Regions from separate parts of the Blautia sp. 1001283B150304_161114_C9 genome, predicted to be linked through region 3. Evidence: predicted binding sites of a transcription regulator. Region 3 holds the regulator's gene; each other region holds the start of a gene.

Region 1 (6,498 bases), on a different contig from region 3:
GAAATTGCTCCATATGGGCAGACATTTGCACATGTAGAACATCCGTTACATAACAGTTCATCGGATTTTGCTGTACATGGGTTGGTTGTCAGTTTATCTTTTGCAAGAAGGCCGATTGCCTTAACTGCTGCAGCACCGGCCTGTGCAACTGTCTCCGGAATATCTTTCGGTCCCTGGCATACACCGGAAAGGAAGATACCTGCTGTAGGAGATTCTACAGGACGGAGTTTTGCATGGGCTTCTGTGAGGAAGTTGTTTGTATCAATACTTGCTGTAAGCATAGTAGCGATCTTACGAACATCCGGGTTCGGTTCAATGGCTGTTGCAAGAACGACCATATCTGCTTTCTTAAGGATTTGTTTGTTGTCGATCAGGTCAGATCCCTGTACAAGAAGGCTTCCGTCCGGCTGCGGAATAACTTTTCCTACCTGGCCTTTGATGTAGTTTACGCCGTACTGTTCTACGGCTCTTCTGTAGAACTCATCGAAGTTCTTACCAGGTGTACGCACATCAATATAGAATACGGTTACATTTGTATCCGGATATTTATCACGAATCAGCATTGCATGTTTTGCTGTGTACATACAGCAGATCTTGGAACAGTATGGCTTTCCTCTGTCATCAGAACATCTGCTTCCCACACACTGGATAAATACCAGCTCTTTCGGAGCCTTTCCGTCGGAAAGACGCTCTAAGTGTCCTTTTGTAGGACCTGCTGCGTTCATGATACGTTCCAGTTCCAGGGATGTGATAACATCTTTACTCTGGCTGTACGCATATTCATCATATTTGTCAAGTTTGATGGTATCAAAACCTGTGGCAACTACGATTGCACCGTATTTCTGTGTTACGATCTCATCCTGCTGATCGTAATCAATGGCTCCTGCCTGACATACTTTGGAGCAGACACCACATTTTCCTGTTTTAAATTTCAGACAGTTCTCACGGTCGATAACCGGAACATTCGGGATTGCCTGTGCAAATGGAGTGTAAATAGCAGTTCTGTTATTTAATCCTCTGTTAAATTCGTTCGGAATCTTCTTGGACGGACATTTTTCCTGGCAGACACCGCAGCCTGTACATTTGTCCATATTTACACTTCTTGCTTTCTTTCTGATATCAACGGTGAAATCACCTACGAAACCGCTGACATGTTCTACTTCACTGTATGTATAGATATTGATCTTCTCATGTGCTGCTGCCTCTACCATCTTAGGTGTGAGGATACATGCAGAACAGTCAAGTGTCGGGAATGTTTTATCAAGCTGTGACATTCTTCCACCGATACTTGGAGTCTTCTCTACGATATCTACTTCATATCCTGCATCTGCGATATCCAGGGCTGTCTGGATTCCGGCAATACCGCCGCCGATGATCAGGGCTCTCTTTGTAACACGGCTCTCTCCTGGCTGAAGAGGTGTGTTTAAGTTTACTTTTGCGATTGCTGCTCTGGCAAGGATCACAGCTTTCTTTGTAGCCTCTTCCATATCCTTGTGGATCCAGGAGCAGTGCTCACGGATATTTGCAATCTCCACCATGTATGGATTCAGGCCAGCTCTTTCAGCTGCTTTTCTGAATGTTGCCTCATGCATACGTGGAGAGCATGAACAGACAACAACGCCTGTCAGGTTTTTCTCTTTAATGGCTTCCTGAATTTTAGCCTGGCCTGCTTCTGAGCACATGTACTGGTAGTCTTCTGCATGAACGACACCCGGCTCTTTGGCAGCTAATTCAACAACTTTTTTTACATCTACCGTAGCGGCGATATTACTTCCGCAATGACAGACAAATACACCAATTCTCTGCACGCTGGCTTACCTCCTGTATCTTCTGAATGCACTTACCAGAAGCTGCTGTGGCAGTTCCGGATCAAGAAGCTGTGGTATCTCATCTGCTTTCAGATAATCGCCGCCTTTTTCACGAACAACTAACTGTCTTGCTGCATCGATGATCTTTCCCGGTTTTACATCTCTTGGACAACGCTCTACACAGGCGAAGCAGGAAAGGCATTTCCAGAGAGACTTTGAATTGACAAGTGCTTCGATATCTTCATTTACAACATAGGATACAAACTGATGTGGCTTGATATCCATTTCATTGAAAGATGGGCAGGTAGCAGAACATTTTCCACATTTCATACATTTCAGCGGATTGGTTCCGGAGATCTCTTTGATCTTTTCTGCTGCTGAATGCTGGTTTCTCATTTTGCCACCTCCTCTTTTACTCCGAGGGCTTCTGCAAGGAGCTCTGTGAAATAATATACAGGCAGTTCGCTGGAAGCGTTTTTATTTAAATTATATTTACACAATGGACAGGCTGTGATCAGCATATCTGCGCCAAAGCCTTTCGCACTATCTTCGATTTTCTGACACATGTTCTGAGACATATCTTTTTCTTTCAGAGAAATGTAACCGCCGCAGCATTCATTTCTGTATGGATAGATTACCGGTTCTGCCCCAAGTGCACGGATGAAATCTTCCATGATTGTCGGATTCTCCGGATCATCAAAAGCCATGATCTTGCCCGGACGTAATAAGAGACATCCGTAATAGGCTCCGATTTTCTTTCCTGTAAGCGGGTTTACTACCTTCTCTTTCAGCTTGTCGAAACCGACTTTGTCGCGAAGTACTTCCAGATAATGGAGCACTGTTGTCTCGCCTTCATAAGGCTCATCAAGCTGCATGTAATTATTTGCTCTGGTGCGGATATCCTCCACATTTTTCATATCATCATTGACACGTTTGATCACGTGATGACAGGCAGAGCAGATTGTTACCAGATCCTGGCCCTTTTCTTTGGCCTGATTAAGAGCACGTACAGAAGAAAGCTTCGTAGCAATTTCGTCAGTTCCCAGAGGATAAACACCTCCGCAGCACTGCCAGTCTTCGATCTCTTCCAGTTCAAACCCAAGTGCTCTGGCGCTGGCTCTGGCATATTCGTCCAGATCTTTCGCCTTGTTTCTCAGGGTACAACCCGGATAATAACTGTACTTCATACTTAACATTATCCTTTCTTAGTTGTTCAGATAAATTCATGTTGCTCAAATAATGATATCAGGGTCCAAAAGCAATTTGCCCCGATATATAGCGCCCGTAAATAACAGTCGCTAGTCTTTGTCTTTTTTTTAACAATATATGGACAAAAATATAAATCAAGTCTAATACAATTACTTTTTATATCTTTGTTGAGACATAGAAAATAAAAGAGTTCGCACACCCTTCCTCCGCAATTAAAGGAGTGTATCAGCTCGATTTCCGAAAAATATTATATCATATTGACAACATTTTAACAAGAGGTTTTTGATAATTTTTTTATCACGCATCATTGCTCAATTCTTCTGATCTAAATTAATCTTTTTCAGGCAGATAAAATCTTCCGCTTTTCTATTTACTCACAATCATAGTATCTTTCAAAAAATTAATAAAAATATTATTTATATATTTTTTTGCTTTTGATATATGTAAGCCAAAATTCGTCTGTTTCCGCTTACAGTACAGAATTTTGGCTAATAATTAAAAAGGAGTAAACAGTAATATGGATTCAGAAGAACAGGCTGTACCTGTACTTCTGAATGTTTTGTCTGATATATTATTAATTAAGGTCAATCTGAGCAATAATTTCTTTCAGTGCATCTGCACTCTTCTTAAGCTGTTCGATCTCAGCTTTTGTCATTCTCATTGGAACTTTGCCCTGTACACCATTTGGTCCTACCAGAGTTAATGTACTCAGGCATACATCATCGATTCCGTACTCTCCATGCATCATAGTAGATACTGTAGAGATAGACTCTGAAGAAGATACAAGAAGGCTGCAAAGTTTGCATACAGAAGAGGATACTGCATAGAAAGTTGCACCTTTCTTGGAAATGATCTCACCGCCAGATTTCTGTACATACTGAAGCATTGCTTCTTTATCAATCGGTTCAATATCCTTACCGAGTTTCTTCTCAAGGTCGTAATATTCATCCACACTTACACCTGAAATATAGGCACCAGACCACGGAATAAAGGATGTATCTCCATGCTCACCGAATACATAGGCATGGATATTACTCTGTGCAATCTGGAAATGTTCGGATAATCCGCAGCGCAGACGTGCAGAGTCAAGAATTGTACCGGAACCAAGGATCTGGTTTTCTGGAAGTCCGGAAATCTTTGTAAATACATAAGTCATGATATCAACCGGATTGCTTACGATCAGATAAAGGGCATTTGGAGCTGCCTTTACGATCTCCGGTGTGATAGATTTGAGGATATTTACATTTGTCTGTGTAAGTTCAAGTCTTGTCTGCCCTGGTTTACGGGCAATACCGGATGTGATGATAACGATGTCAGAATCCCTAGCATCTTCGTAGTCTCCGGCAATGATAGAGATAGGATCTCTGAAGCAGGTTCCCTGGATGATATCCAGAACTTCACCTTCTGCTTTCTTTTTGTTGATATCGATCAGAACAATTTCAGATGCGATATCCTGGCTTGATAAAGTGTACGCGATGGTAGATCCGACGCTGCCGGCTCCAATGATAGTAATTTTACTGCTCATAATCTTAATACTCCTTTTCTCCTAACAAAATTGACGTCTTAATGATAACACATTGTCAAAAAATTGACAAGAGCTTTTGTACAGAAATCTGAACAATTTTTTCGTTTAAATATTTGTTTGGAAGCATAAAATTGTTTGTTAGTTTGATATAATTTTCACATTTTCCTATTGGAGTAGATACTTGCACGAACAAATCCCCAACCACTGCTTATTGCTTTTTGCAATTTAAGCAGTGGTTGGGGATTTCCCTGATTTTTGATTCGGTTAAGTACAGTATCTGAAAGCTTTATCTGTCAGAATACGTGCAAAGATTAGCCCTAATGGCAACGCTGCAATGATAAGGATCGCAGACGCAAACCAGGATGCAGCTACTGATAATGACATAATACCAAGATTATAAAATCCTCTGTATAAATATAATCCCGGAACCATGATAACGATTGAGGGAACTGTTACAGATATCCTTGGATATCCGACTTTATTCTTCAACAGGGACGCCAGAAGTCCCGCAGTAAGTGCACCAATAAATGCGGCTGCAGCAGGAGGAATATTTGCAAGGTCTACCAGTTCCAGTCTCAGAGTATTGGCAACTGCTCCTATCCCGGCTGCTGCGACTGACAGACGAACCGGGCTGTTAAACATGATAGAGAATCCAAACACTCCGCAGAAACTTGCAAGAAGCCTGAATAAGATCCACTGCTCTGTTGACAGTGAAAGTTTTATAAAATCTACAGGTTTCAAATGCAGGATCAGTGCCATGATCCATGCTGACATAGTAGCTACCAGAATAACGATCAAAGCATAAGTCAGACGTTCTATTCCTGAACGCATATCCAGTTTTGCAAGGTCAATACCACTGGTAATAAACGGAAATCCCGGTATGATAAAGAGCATTGCACAGATATATCCCGCTTCGTGCTGAACAGAAATACCAAATAATATTTCTCCAAGTTTGAGCAGACCTGCATATGCAAAACATGCCAGAGATACAGAAGACACAATACATAAGAACAATGTAAAATGGTGTTTGGTCAGTTTGCAACGGAGATAATTTCCAATTCCTGCCCCGACAAATGCACAGAACATCTCGATCGGACCGCCCCCAAGAAGAAATGTAAATCCGCAGCATGCGATCGCTGCAGCAAGTCCCAGTGCAGGCGGGGAATATAAACCATGTGTTTTTTCAATATTGTCAAGAAATGTATGCAGCTGTTCTCCTGACATATGTTTTCCTTCTTTTTCAAAGTTTCGGATAAAGTGTTCCAGACGATTTAACTTCAAAGTATTTACGCCTGTATTAGTCAGGCACAACGACTGGGTAAAACCATTTTCTCCGTCATAACATGTATATTCAATGGACATCAGACCAATATCCGCCGTACACGTAATGCCAAGTGCTTCTGCCAGTGTATTCATGGAACTTCTCACTCTCCATGCTCCGGTACCGCATGAGAGAAACATAATCCCCACACGTCCGATAACAGATGCTTTCTCTGCGATGCTGGAATCTACAACTGGTACATTTTCCCCATTTTCATCTGTATACTCATGCCAGGCAACATCCATATGGTTCTTTTTAATCACTTCCTGCGGCATTTTTCTCACTTCCTCATTCTATATTGTCAATCGGATAAAATCATCCGCTTTGCTACTTGCTTGATTTGTTAAAGCTGCAGACTGTCATTTCCTGCTTTCTCCATCATTTTCTCTCTGCATGCCAGTACGATTCCGTCAATCTCGTCTAAATGCTGCAGCATTTTTTTCTCAAATTCATGGATAGGAAGAAGAATTCCAATTTCATCATAGGGTTTATCCGGATTCTCTTTCTTCAGACCTGTTTCCTGTCCGTAGTATACCATGGCTCTTGGGGCTTCTTCCTGAATCTTCTGGAAAGCATCCCATACAACGGCATATGCCTGTGCTTCTGTCAGACCCAGTTTACAGGTGTCGGGAAGT
Region 2 (6,498 bases), on a different contig from region 3:
CTCCTGTGTATGCACCTTTCTCTTCAAAGTACATGTTCTCAGCACCAACCTGGATGTTTGTTCCCTTAGCAGCTTCTACAACCGGGATGATATCGATTGCAGGTACGCAGAATACTACGTCTACTTCATCGTTAACTACTAATGGTTTTAATGTTTCTACTAATTTAACGGCTTCGCTTGGTGTCATGTTCATTTTCCAGTTACCAGCGATAATTTTCTTTCTTGCCATGATGATTTATCTCCTTAGTATCCCTGTGGGATGTTATTATATTCTTATTTATCGTTTGCTGCTGCAACACCCGGGAGTTCTTTTCCTTCCAGGAATTCAAGAGATGCACCGCCACCTGTGGAGATGTGTGTCATCTTGTCGCCATAACCAAGGATGTTAACTGCAGCTGCAGAATCACCACCACCGATAATAGTTGTGGCATCTGTTTCAGCAAGTGCTTTTGCAACAGCTTCTGTACCATGAGCGAAGTTTGGCATTTCGAAGCAGCCCATCGGTCCGTTCCATACAACTGTCTTAGCATCTTTTACAGCATCAGCAAAAAGCTTCTCTGTTTCCGGTCCGATATCCATTCCTTCCCATCCGTCCGGAATCTCGCCACGTTTTACAACCTGAATATTGCAGTCATTGGAGAAGCTGTCACCAATTCTGTTATCTACAGGAAGAAGAAGTTTTACGCCTTTTTCTTCTGCTTTCTTCATCATGTCTAATGCATACTGAAGATAGTCATCCTCACAGAGAGACACACCGATATGTCCGCCCATAGCTTTGGAGAATGTGTAAGACATACCACCACCAATGATAAGAGTATCTACTTTATCAAGAAGGTTATTGATTACAGAAATCTTGCTGGAAACCTTAGCTCCGCCAAGGATAGCAACAAACGGTCTCTCAGGATTGTTCACTGCATTTCCAAGGAAATCGATTTCCTTCTGCATTAAGTAACCAACAACTGCTGTATCAACATATTTGGTCACACCAACATTAGAGCAGTGTGCTCTGTGAGCTGTACCAAATGCATCATTAACAAATACATCACAAAGAGAAGCAAGTTCTTTGCTGAATTCGTCTCCGTTCTTTGTTTCTTCTGCGCGATAACGTGTGTTCTCAAGTAAGATAACATCTCCGTCTTTCATCTCAGCTACTGCTGCTTTCGCGTTTGGTCCTACTACTTCAGGATCTGCTGCAAATTTAACTTCCTGTCCTAATAACTCGGAAAGACGTTTGGCAACCGGCGCAAGAGATAATTCCGGTTTCGGTTCTCCCTTCGGTTTTCCAAGGTGGGAGCAGAGAATAACTTTTCCACCATCAGCGATCAGCTTCTTAATTGTAGGAAGAGCTGCAACCAGACGGTTCTCATCTGTAATTTTTCCATCCTGAAGCGGAACATTGAAGTCACATCTTACAAGAACTTTTTTGCCTTTTACGTTGATATCATCAACAGATTTTTTATTCAGCATTTGTGGTGCCTCCTTAATAATATTCTTTAACTGTTACTGCATATCTGTAAACAGTAACTTATTGATTTCCTGCTGTCATTCCAGACCACGCGAAAAAGGTCCGGTCCAAATCAGACCGGACCCTTCGTTGGAGTCTATTCCTTTACACTTACTGAAAATTAAGCGTTCAGTAATTTACCAAAGTGTTTGATTGTACGAACCATCTGGCTTGTGTAGGAGTTCTCGTTGTCATACCAGGAAACTACCTGTACTTCTGTTGTGCCATTCTCAAGTGGAAGAACCATTGTCTGAGTAGCATCGAACAGAGAACCAAATCTCATACCAACGATATCGCTGGATACGATTTCATCTTCGTTGTATCCGAAGGATTCATTAGAAGCTGCTTTCATAGCTGCGTTGATCTGTTCTTTTGTTACGTTTCCTTCAACAACTGCTGTTAAGATTGTTGTAGAACCTGTTGGGGTAGGAACACGCTGAGCAGATCCGATAAGTTTACCGTTCAGTTCCGGAATAACAAGACCGATAGCTTTAGCAGCACCTGTGCTGTTAGGAACGATGTTAACTGCAGCTGCACGAGATCTTCTTAAATCACCTTTTCTCTGTGGTCCGTCAAGTGTCATCTGATCGCCTGTGTAAGCGTGGATTGTGCACATGATACCGGATTTGATTGCAGCAAGATCATTTAATGCTTTAGCCATTGGAGCTAAGCAGTTTGTTGTACAGGAAGCTGCGGAGATGATGTGATCTTCTTTTGTAAGAGTTTCATGGTTTACATTGTAAACGATTGTCTTAAGATCGTTTCCAGCCGGAGCGGAAATGATAACGTGTTTAGCACCTGCATCGATATGAGCCTGAGCTTTGTCTTTGGATGTATAGAATCCTGTACACTCAAGAACTACGTCTACACCGATTTCTCCCCATGGAAGTTCAGCAGCGTTAGCTTTTGCGTAAATTTTGATTTCTTTTCCGTCAACTGTGATGGAATCTTCTCCTGCTGTTACTGTATCTGCAAGAGCATATTTTCCCTGTGTTGAATCATATTTTAATAAGTGAGCAAGCATTTTAGGAGATGTTAAATCGTTGATTGCTACGATTTCAAATCCTTCTGCTCCAAACATCTGACGGAATGCAAGACGTCCAATACGTCCAAAACCATTAATTGCAACTTTTACTGCCATGATAAAATTCCTCCTATGAATTAAGTGGTTAATTATGGTAATCCTTTGTTTGTTAAAGAATCATCAACCTGTAATGTATTGTACATAATTCTAAACAAAAATTCAAGACCATTTTCCAAAAAACAGATAAAAATTAAGTAAAAAATGTAAATTATATGTTATACTGTGTATACAGTGCTTTATGAATACACTGATCCGGGCCTGTAATTGTGATATTTCAGGTGCAGATATATCCATTTAAGAGGACACAATATTCATTTATAATATATCACACGCAAATATAACAGTACTGTTTTTACAGAAGAAAGGACTGAAATTATGGACAGACAAATATTGTGGGATTGTCATATGCACTCTTCTTTTTCTGCTGACTCGGATACGCCTATGGAAGTTATGATCCATCGCGCCGTTGAAACGGGACTACAGGGAATTACTTTTACGGAACATCTGGATCCGGATTACCCTGTTACTCCGGACAATCTGGATTTTTCTCTGGATATTCCGGCTTACAAAGAAAAGCTGGCTGAACTTTCAGATATGTATAAGGATAAAATTCAGGTACGTTTCGGAATTGAACTGGGACTGCAGATGCATCTGGGAGAATATTTTGACTCACTTCTCTCTCAGACACCTTTTGATTTCGTTATCGGTTCATCCCATCTTGTCCATGGGTATGATCCTTATTACCCGGAATTTTTTGAAGGACGTAAGGAATTTTTATGTTATATGGAATATTTTGAATCCATTCTTGAAAACATTTCCGCATATGACGGATTTGATGTTTACGGACATATTGATTATGTTGTCCGTTATGGTCCTAACAAGAACCGGGAATATTCTTACGGACGGTATAAAGATATTCTGGATGAGATTCTGAAGAAACTGATTTCCATGGGAAAAGGCATCGAACTTAATACAGGCGGATATCATTATGGTCTTGGAGAACCCAATCCATGTACTGCCGTAATAAGGCGCTATAGAGAACTTGGCGGAGAGATCATCACCATCGGAGCAGATGCGCATACTCCGGATAAAATCGCCTGTGCATTTGATAAAGCTGCCAGTGTACTGGAAGCCTGTGGTTTTCGTTACTATACAATCTTCAAAGACCGTAAACCGGAATTTATTTCTCTGTAAAACGTGTCAGTACTTGCCTATATGGCAGTTCCTATAATATAATATTACATATGATTTCAGAAGCCCAATTTCCAAACTGCTCCAAATACTGTTTCTCTGGTCTGCATCATAGCTGATCATGATAAAAAACTGACAGCAGATATGGAAATTGCAGCTTTCTGTATATATTCGTAACTGTCCGGTGTCTCCATATTTATGTTTTATATGTCCCGACACTGCCCGGTTACTGTATTTTTCATAAACCAGGGAGGAATATTATGGCTAAAAAAAGACTCCAGAAGAAACGTTCTTCATCAACAGTCAGAAAGCAGGAATCAGAAATTTTACAAGTGACTACTTCCAAAACTGAGCCTGTCAGAGTTGAAACTTCTAAAGTAGAACCTGTTAAGGTCGAGACTTCCAAAGTGGAACCTGTTAAGGTCGAGACTTCTAAAGTAGAACCTGTTAAGGTCGAGACTTCCAAAGTGGAACCTGTTAAGGTCGAGACTTCCAAAGTGGAACCTGTTAAACTGGACGTTCCTGTTGATCTTACTTTATATAACGAACGTTTTCAGAAACATTATGATGAGCTGAAATGGTTATATTGCGAATTATATCAGGATCGTGATGATGTCATGACCTATCTGCATGATCTTACTTCTAATATGGAAGCTTTCTATAACAGCAGAAATTCAGCATTGAAGGCATCTGATAAAAAGCGTGAGGCTGATCCGGACTGGTATAAACGCAATGATCTTGTAGGCATGATGATGTATGTAAACAATTTTGCACATACTTTAAAAGGTCTGGAGGAACATCTGGATTATGTGGAAGAATGCAATGTCAATTATCTTCATCTGATGCCCCTGCTCGCATCTCCGAAAGGAAAAAGTGACGGTGGTTACGCAGTAGCTGACTTCCGCACAGTGCAGCCTGAGCTTGGTACTATGGAGGACTTTTCAGAGCTTACCTCCAAATGCCATGAACGCGGCATCAACATCTGCCTTGATTTCGTTATGAACCATACTTCCGAAGAGCATGAGTGGGCAAAACGGGCTCGCGCAGGTGAAAAAGAATACCAGGACCGTTATTTCTTCTTTGATACCTACGATGTTCCTGCTCTCTATGAGAAGACCTGTCCACAGGTATTCCCAACTACCGCACCGGGCAACTTTACATGGCTGGATGACCTTCACAAGCATGTCATGACTACTTTCTATCCATACCAGTGGGATTTAAACTACAGAAATCCTGTTGTGTTTAACGAAATGGTCTACAATATGTTATATCTGGCAAACCAGGGTGTTGACATCGTACGTCTCGATGCAGTTCCTTATATCTGGAAGCAGCTTGGAACAAACTGCCGCAACCTGCCACAGGTTCACACAATCGTACGTATGATGCGTATGATCTGCGAGATCGTGTGCCCGGGAGTCCTTCTTCTCGGAGAGGTTGTCATGGCTCCTGAAAAAGTTGTTCCATATTTCGGTACACTTGAAAAGCCGGAATGCCATATCCTGTATAACGTTACTACTATGGCAAGCACCTGGCACACAGTTGCAACCAAAGATGTATCTCTGCTCCGCAGACAGCTGGATATTCTGGGATCTCTTCCAAAAGAATACATCTTCCAGAATTATCTGCGTTGCCACGATGATATTGGTTGGGGACTGGATTATGATTTCCTGAAGAATTTCTCAATCGATGAGGTTTCTCATAAGAAATTCCTGAATGATTTCTTTACAGGCAAATATCCGGATACATTTGGCCGCGGTGAACTTTACAATGATGACCCGCGTCTGGGTGATGCAAGACTTTGCGGTACTACCGCATCTCTGTGCGGCATTGAGAAATATGGTTTTGAAGGAAATGTAGCTGGTGTTGACAGAAGTGTGCGCTATGACATCACACTTCATGCATTTATGCTTTCCCAGTCAGGTATCCCTGTAATCTACAGCGGAGATGAGATTGGTCAGGTAAACGACTATTCTTATAAAGATGATCCTGACAAGGCAGTTGATTCCCGCTATCTTCACAGAGGAGAATTCAACTGGTCACTTGCTCCAAACAGAAATATCGCAGATACAGTACAGGGAAAACTTTTCCACGCACTGGATCATCTGGAACATATCAGAAGTTCACACAGCGTTTTTGATACAACAGCTGATCTTCGTACAATCGATACCTGGGATTCTTCTATCCTTGCAATCGTACGCGAAAATGCAGAGGAGAAATTCATCGGAATCTATAACTTCAGCGATCAGGATAAGGTTGCATGGATCAACGAAGATGACGGCATATACACTGATCTTATCTCAGGACATGAGATGGAAGCTAAAGGTATTATGATCCCTGCATTTGGATGCTTCTGGCTGTGCAGAAAGAAATAAACCATTAATCTGCATAACGCAGACCGCATAATGCAAACGAGGACAATCTGCATATTTTACAGATTGTCCTCGTTTTTTACTTCTGGACTCTTTCCAAAAATCTTGCAAAAAATCCTTTATTTTCATCTTCTCTGTCCAGTGACTTCTCATAAATCCTCCTGATCCATTCTGTAATAGTTTCGATCAGGATTGGAGAGAATGTCATCAGTACAAATACCAGAATGATCATTCCAAATTCCAGAGAACCCAGTGTCAGCAAATCCTGCAATACAACCGCACTTATAAAAAATGCAAACTGCATTCCATAAATGATCACTTTTCTGTATGTGTTCAGCGGCGAATAAACT
Region 3 (6,498 bases):
CGCTTCGTCTGAAAGTTTCCTTGCCTCCTCATATTCGCACACTGCAGGACGGATCTCATAACGGACAAGTTCCGGAAAATATTCATCAAAAACAATTCCAAGGATCAGGATTGGTTTTGTAATCCCGGCTTCTCGCAGATGAATCGCTTCTTCCGCAGTTGCAGCCGCAAATCCCCAGATATAATCATAATCCTCAATGAGATGTGCAACCGGCACCGCGCCATGTCCATAAGCGTCAGCCTTTATAACTGCGATCATCTTTGTCTCTTCTGCAATATTTTTTCTCATTTCCCGGAAATTATGTTCTACTGCATCCAGTGAAATGACTGCTTTTACTCTGCTATCTTTCTTCATAATAATTTTCCTCTGTTATTTTTTCATGTTAATATCTGCAAATTGTTTCACAGATTTACTGCCTCAAAATGAATATTCTATCTTAGTATTTCCGGCAGAAAACAGATGATATCTCCTGCGGTCATCCCTCGCTGCCCTACTGTTTCAGCAGCCAGATCACCTGCCAGCCCATGCACATATACACCAAGTGCAGCCAGCATAACAGGAGAAAATTTCTTTTCTGCTGCCAGATACATACACTGTATACCGGCAAGCACACCGCTTAACACATCTCCACTTCCCGCTGTAGCCATTCCTGCATTACCCGAAATGTTCAAATACATATCTCCAAAAGCATCTGCCACCACAGTACAGGCATCCTTCAGAACGCAAACCGCTCCAGACTCCTTTGCATAATCAGCTGCGGTCTGTGCCAGACAATCCTGGATCTTACCGATTTCTTTTCCGCACAGACGACTCATCTCACCAATATGAGGTGTCAGGATCACATGTTCCCCGATAAAACACTTCCAGTTGTCATGGACTGACAGAAGATTCAGGCCATCTGCATCCAGAATTACTGTTTTTTTACACTCAGCTGCCTTCGCCAGGAACCACTGAGCTCTTTCCCTGCTCTGCGCTCCGGTTCCAAGACCCGGTCCTATCACAAGCACATCACACCAGTCAAGCATTGCCTGGTTTTTTTTCTCATCAAAATCACAGGTGATCATGGCTTCCGGCAACAGTGTCTGCAACGGAATCCTGTTGGCCTCCACGGTCTGAATTCTCACCATTCCCGCAGAGCTTTTCAGAGCAGCTGCTGCACTCAGATATGCAGCTCCGCACATTCCTTCGCTGCCAGCTATAAGAAGAACCTTGCCGAAGGTTCCTTTATTTCCATAGGGAACTCTCTCCGGAAGCATTTTCAAATCTTCACGTTCCAGATGATGCATACAGATTTTCTTTCCGGGTATGGAATAGATTCCGATATCCGTAACAACGATCTCACCGCCATACATGCGTCCGGGATAAAAACACAGCCCTCTTTTGCGAAAAGCAAAGGTAACCGTAAGATCTGCCCGGAATGCAATCCCCTTCTCAAATCCGGTATCTGAGTCAATCCCGGATGGAATATCCACAGCTACTTTATACGCAGATGCCCGGTTCATTGTACTGATAAGCTCTGCATATTTTCCCTCTACAGGTCTGCTCAGTCCAACCCCAAAGATGGCATCTACTATAGTAGTATATTCATCCGGATCCAGGTTATGCACCCGGGGCACCTGATAATATTCTGCTGTTTTAAGCTGTCCGGCAGTTTCAGCAGTCATTTTCTCTTCCTTACCCGCAATATAATACCAGGTTCTGACTCCTCTCAACTGAAGCAGTCTGGCAATTGCCAATCCGTCTCCGCCATTGTTGCCGGTTCCGCAGACCACAAGGATTTTCTCTTTTTCTTTATTCTTTAATCTCTGTACAATCTCCTCAACCGTCTTTAATGCCGCCCTCTCCATAAGTACCGGAGAAGATATCCCGGCTTTCTGAATCGTATTATGATCCAGTTCTTTCATCTCAACAGCAGTTACAATCTCTCTCATCTGTTCACCTCCTGTTTACAATAACACATTTACATACAAGAGAAAAGCTGTGATCAGATGACCACAGCCTTGTGTTTCACAGTTATCCCTTACATCCCTTCATGTTCCTTTCTGTACTCACTCAGGTTATAGGACAAAGTCATAAGACTCTCTGAAAGATGTACGTTCTCTACCATTACATCCTCCGGGGCATCCAGATCAATATGTGCAAAATTCCAGATTGCCTTAATTCCATTATCAATTAAAATCTTTGCCATCTCTTTGGCTTTATTTTTAGGAAGAGTCAGGATCGCGATCTCAACCTCATTCTCCTTCAGAAACAAAGGAAGATCGCTCAACATCTGAATCTCAATTCCACGAACTGCAATCCCCTCAAGTACAGGATTGACGTCAAAAATACCAACCAGCTTAAATCCGCGCTTTTCAAAATCCACATAATTGGCCAATGCCTGTCCCAGATTACCGGCACCCAGAATAATCATCGGATGTACAGTATCCAGCCCAAGGATCTTACCGATTTCTGTATACAAATAGCGTACATTATAGCCGTAACCCTGCTGACCAAAACCACCGAAATTATTTAAGTCCTGACGAATCTGGGAAGCCGTCACATGCATCTTCTTGCTAAGATCATTTGAAGATATACGCTCTACATTCTCCTCCATCAATTCACCGAGGTAGCGGTAGTACCGCGGCAGACGCTTGATTACCGCTTTCGAAATTTCCTTAGCTTCCACAAATTTTCCCTCCTTAGCTTATCTATGTCAATTATACCCAGATGTTATTTTATTGTCAAATTAAATTTGTACTTTTTGACCAAATATTTCTGTATTTTTTTATCAATTTCATTCTGAAAAATTCCCCGGAATATCATATTTTCTTCCATGCATCCATCCGGTGCTTTCTTTTCCCTGGACAAAATCTCTTAAAATGCTTTCAAAAACAGGCATTTTCGATTATAATAGTACGCGGACAAATTACAAACGGAGGAATTCCTATGATTTTATCATGTCAGAATATCTGTAAATCCTTTGGCGAAAAAATCATTCTCAAGGATGCCAGTTTCCATATAGAAGACCGCGAAAAGGCAGCTCTCATCGGCAATAACGGTGCAGGCAAGACGACTCTGCTGCGAATCATTATGCATGAGCTCTCCCCGGATTCAGGAAACGTGGTACTTGCCAAAGATAAAAATATCGGCTACCTTGCCCAGTATCAGGACATTCATGGCCATCATACCATTTACGAAGAACTGATTTCCACCAAACAGCACATTATTGATATGGAGAATCGTCTGCGCTCTCTGGAACAGGAAATGAAAACCACCACCGGAGATGCTCTGGACAGCCTGATGAATACTTACACAAGACTGAGTCACCAGTTTGAACTGGAAAATGGTTACGCTTACAAAAGTGAGATCATGGGTGTATTAAAAGGTCTTGGTTTCACAGAAGAAGATTTCGAACGCCAGATAGAAACTCTTTCAGGCGGCCAGAAAACCCGCGTAGCTCTGGGTAAACTGCTTCTTGCCAGCCCTGACATTCTTCTTCTGGATGAGCCTACCAACCATCTGGATATGGAGAGTATTTCCTGGCTGGAAACCTATCTTCTGAATTACCCGGGTGCTGTATTTATCGTATCCCACGACCGTTACTTTCTTGACAAAGTCGTAACAAAAGTTGTGGAAATCGAAGCAGGAAATATGCGTATGTACAGTGGCAACTATTCTGCCTATGCCCTGAAAAAAGCCCAGCTGCGTGACGCCCAGTACAAAGCCTACCTGAACCAGCAGCGGGATATCAAACATCAGGAAGCAGTCATTGCCAAGCTGAAATCCTTTAACCGCGAGAAATCTATCAAACGTGCAGAAAGCCGCGAGAAAATGCTGGATAAAGTCCAGCGCATTGATAAACCACAGGAGATTCAGAATCAGATGCGCATTTCCCTGGAACCAAGATTTGTCAGCGGAAATGATGTCCTTACTGTGGAAAGTCTTTCCAAATCTTTTCCCGGACAGACACTTTTCAGTGACATCTCCTTTGAGATCAAACGTGGAGAACGTGTAGCCCTGATTGGCAATAACGGCACAGGCAAAACCACCATGTTAAAGATCATCAATGGGCTGATCGATGCAGACAGCGGCAGATTTACTCTTGGTTCCAAGGTACAGATTGGCTACTATGACCAGGAACACCATGTTCTTCATATGGAGAAAACTATTTTTGAGGAAATCTCAGATGCTTATCCCACACTTACGGAAACAGAAATTCGAAATATGCTGGCAGCATTCCTTTTCACAGGGGATGACGTATTCAAACTGATCTCCGCTCTGTCCGGCGGAGAAAGAGGTCGTGTTTCCCTCGCCAAGCTGATGCTGTCCGAAGCAAACTTTCTGATCCTCGATGAGCCCACCAACCATCTGGATATCGCTTCAAAAGAGATTCTTGAAGAGGCATTGAACAGTTACACAGGAACAGTATTCTATGTTTCCCACGACCGTTACTTCATCAACCAGACAGCTACCCGGATCCTGGATCTGACCAATCAGGCAATTGTAAATTATATCGGAGATTACGACTATTATCTGGAGAAAAAAGAAGAGCTGACGGAAAAATATGCTCCGGCTGCCGCTCAGGCTGTGACAGAAGCAAAGCAGGCTTCTGATAACAAGCTTTCCTGGCAGCAGCAGAAAGAAGAACAGGCCCGTCAGCGAAAACGCGAGAATGAACTAAAAAAAGTAGAAGCCCGCATCGAAGAACTTGAGACCAGAGATAAAGAGATCGACGAGACCATGATTCTCCCGGATATCTGCACAAATGTGGCAGAATGTGCGAAACTTAGCAAAGAGAAAGCCGCCATTACCGAAGAATTAGAAGGATTATATGAAAAATGGGAAGAACTTGCATAATGCAGGTTCTTCCCATTTTCGCAGTTTATAACTTTTTACAGGTTTCTCCGCTGCAGTGTGATCCTGCCCGGAGAACTTTATAATGTTATAGAAACATTACCGGATAATTTCTGACATTATAAAATTTCATCCAGTCTCTCTCTGATGGCAAAGATGAAATCTTTGCTGTTCAGTATTGTCACATCCTCAAGAGAAGTGATCAGCGCAAGGTCTTTTGTCATCTTACCGCTTTCAATCGTCTCCAGAGTCGCCTTCTCCAGTTTATCAGCAAATTCCATCAATTCTTTATTGTCGTCCAGCTCACCTCTTTTTCTCAGAGCTCCGGTCCATGCAAAAATAGTTGCTACAGAGTTAGTAGATGTCTCCTCACCTTTCAGATAGCGATAATAATGTCTCTGTACAGTTCCATGAGCAGCTTCATATTCGTAATATCCCTGTGGAGATACCAGTACAGATGTCATCATAGCCAGAGAACCAAATGCTGAAGAAACCATATCGCTCATAACATCTCCATCATAGTTCTTGCAGGCCCAGATAAATCCGCCTTCAGCCTTCATGACACGAGCTACGATATCATCGATCAGGCTGTAGAAATATTCAATGCCTGCTGCCTCAAATTTCTCCTTAAACTCATCCTCATAAATAGTTGCAAAGATTTCCTTAAAACGTCCGTCATAAATCTTGGAGATCGTATCCTTGCCGCCAAGCCACAGGTTCTGTTTTGTATCCAGTGCATAATTAAAACAGCATCTTGCAAAACTTGTGATAGAATCATCCAGATTGTGCATACCCTGAAGCACACCCGGTCCCTCATAATGATGGATTAGCTCTTTTCTCTGCTGTCCGTCTGCGCCTTCAAATACCAGATAAGCATCTCCGGGGCCGTCAATATACATCTCTGTGTTCTTATACACATCACCATAGGCATGACGTGCGATGGTGATCGGTTTCTTCCAGTTCTTAACACATGGTTCAATACCCTTCACTACGATTGGGGCACGAAAAACAGTTCCGTCAAGAATTGCACGAATCGTTCCGTTAGGACTCTTGTACATTTTCTTTAAGGTATACTCTTCCATTCTTGCCTTATTAGGAGTGATAGTTGCACATTTCACTGCTACGCCGTACTTCTTTGTAGCCTCTGCCGCATCAACAGTTACCTGATCATCCGTTTCATTTCTGTATTCCAGACCAAGGTCATAATACTCAGTGTTCAAATCAATATACGGAAGAAGAAGTTCATCTTTGATAATTTTCCAGAGAATTCTGGTCATCTCATCTCCATCCATCTCCACAAGTGGTGTCTGCATCTGAATTTTTTTCATGTTAATCCTCCTCTTTGGCTCTTATCCAGTTAATTATCATGATAGCCGAAAACAGACCGTTCGTCAATGCTTTTATACACTAGAGCGTATCTGAAAAATCATTCCCGCAATCTGTACGCCCCACTTTGCGGATATTTCACCCGCATTCAGTTGCCGTAGCCCGCTACGGCGCCCTCATCCGGGCAAAATATCCCACAAATTGTGACGCACATCTTGCAGAAAGCCTTTTTCAGACACGCTCTAAAGCAATAATTTTGTGAAATAAAAGATTACTGATCACAGTTCCATAAAACGTTCCAGATCCAGTTCTCCCCATCCCTGCTGATTCTTTGGC

What was found. Region 3 encodes Rex, which represses fermentation and respiration genes when NADH is low (regulators of the CRP and FNR family bind a similar motif). Its sites were predicted from a motif close to ATTGTTAANTANTTAACAAT; they were not measured.
Region 1: the regulator Rex is predicted to act here: its motif matches at 3,274-3,293, upstream of I4V44_RS12730 (CoB--CoM heterodisulfide reductase iron-sulfur subunit B family protein).
Region 2: the regulator Rex is predicted to act here: its motif matches at 2,694-2,713, upstream of gap (type I glyceraldehyde-3-phosphate dehydrogenase).

Annotation. Positions count from the first base shown of each region.
Region 1 is NZ_JADPGO010000025.1:34,880-41,377, reverse strand. Features, by position in the region: gene I4V44_RS12740 (CoB--CoM heterodisulfide reductase iron-sulfur subunit A family protein) at 1-1,808, opposite strand, end outside; gene I4V44_RS12735 (4Fe-4S dicluster domain-containing protein) at 1,815-2,204, opposite strand; gene I4V44_RS12730 (CoB--CoM heterodisulfide reductase iron-sulfur subunit B family protein) at 2,201-2,995, opposite strand; gene I4V44_RS12725 (L-lactate dehydrogenase) at 3,592-4,542, opposite strand; gene I4V44_RS12720 (threonine/serine ThrE exporter family protein) at 4,807-6,138, opposite strand; gene I4V44_RS12715 (DUF4866 domain-containing protein) at 6,207-6,498, opposite strand, start outside.
Region 2 is NZ_JADPGO010000002.1:123,453-129,950, reverse strand. Features, by position in the region: gene tpiA (triose-phosphate isomerase) at 1-229, opposite strand, end outside; gene I4V44_RS01865 (phosphoglycerate kinase) at 274-1,467, opposite strand; gene gap (type I glyceraldehyde-3-phosphate dehydrogenase) at 1,626-2,645, opposite strand; gene I4V44_RS01855 (histidinol-phosphatase HisJ family protein) at 2,964-3,782, shown strand; gene I4V44_RS01850 (amylosucrase) at 4,040-6,151, shown strand; gene I4V44_RS01845 (cation-translocating P-type ATPase) at 6,228-6,498, opposite strand, start outside.
Region 3 is NZ_JADPGO010000042.1:11,007-17,504, forward strand. Features, by position in the region: gene alr (alanine racemase) at 1-354, opposite strand, end outside; gene I4V44_RS15615 (bifunctional ADP-dependent NAD(P)H-hydrate dehydratase/NAD(P)H-hydrate epimerase) at 432-1,931, opposite strand; gene I4V44_RS15620 (redox-sensing transcriptional repressor Rex) at 2,021-2,668, opposite strand; gene I4V44_RS15625 (ABC-F family ATP-binding cassette domain-containing protein) at 2,929-4,839, shown strand; gene I4V44_RS15630 (NADP-dependent isocitrate dehydrogenase) at 4,956-6,164, opposite strand; gene I4V44_RS18365 (DUF6783 domain-containing protein) at 6,237-6,314, opposite strand; gene I4V44_RS18370 (DUF6783 domain-containing protein) at 6,311-6,364, opposite strand; gene I4V44_RS18375 (DUF6783 domain-containing protein) at 6,341-6,424, shown strand; gene I4V44_RS15635 (S8 family peptidase) at 6,441-6,498, opposite strand, start outside.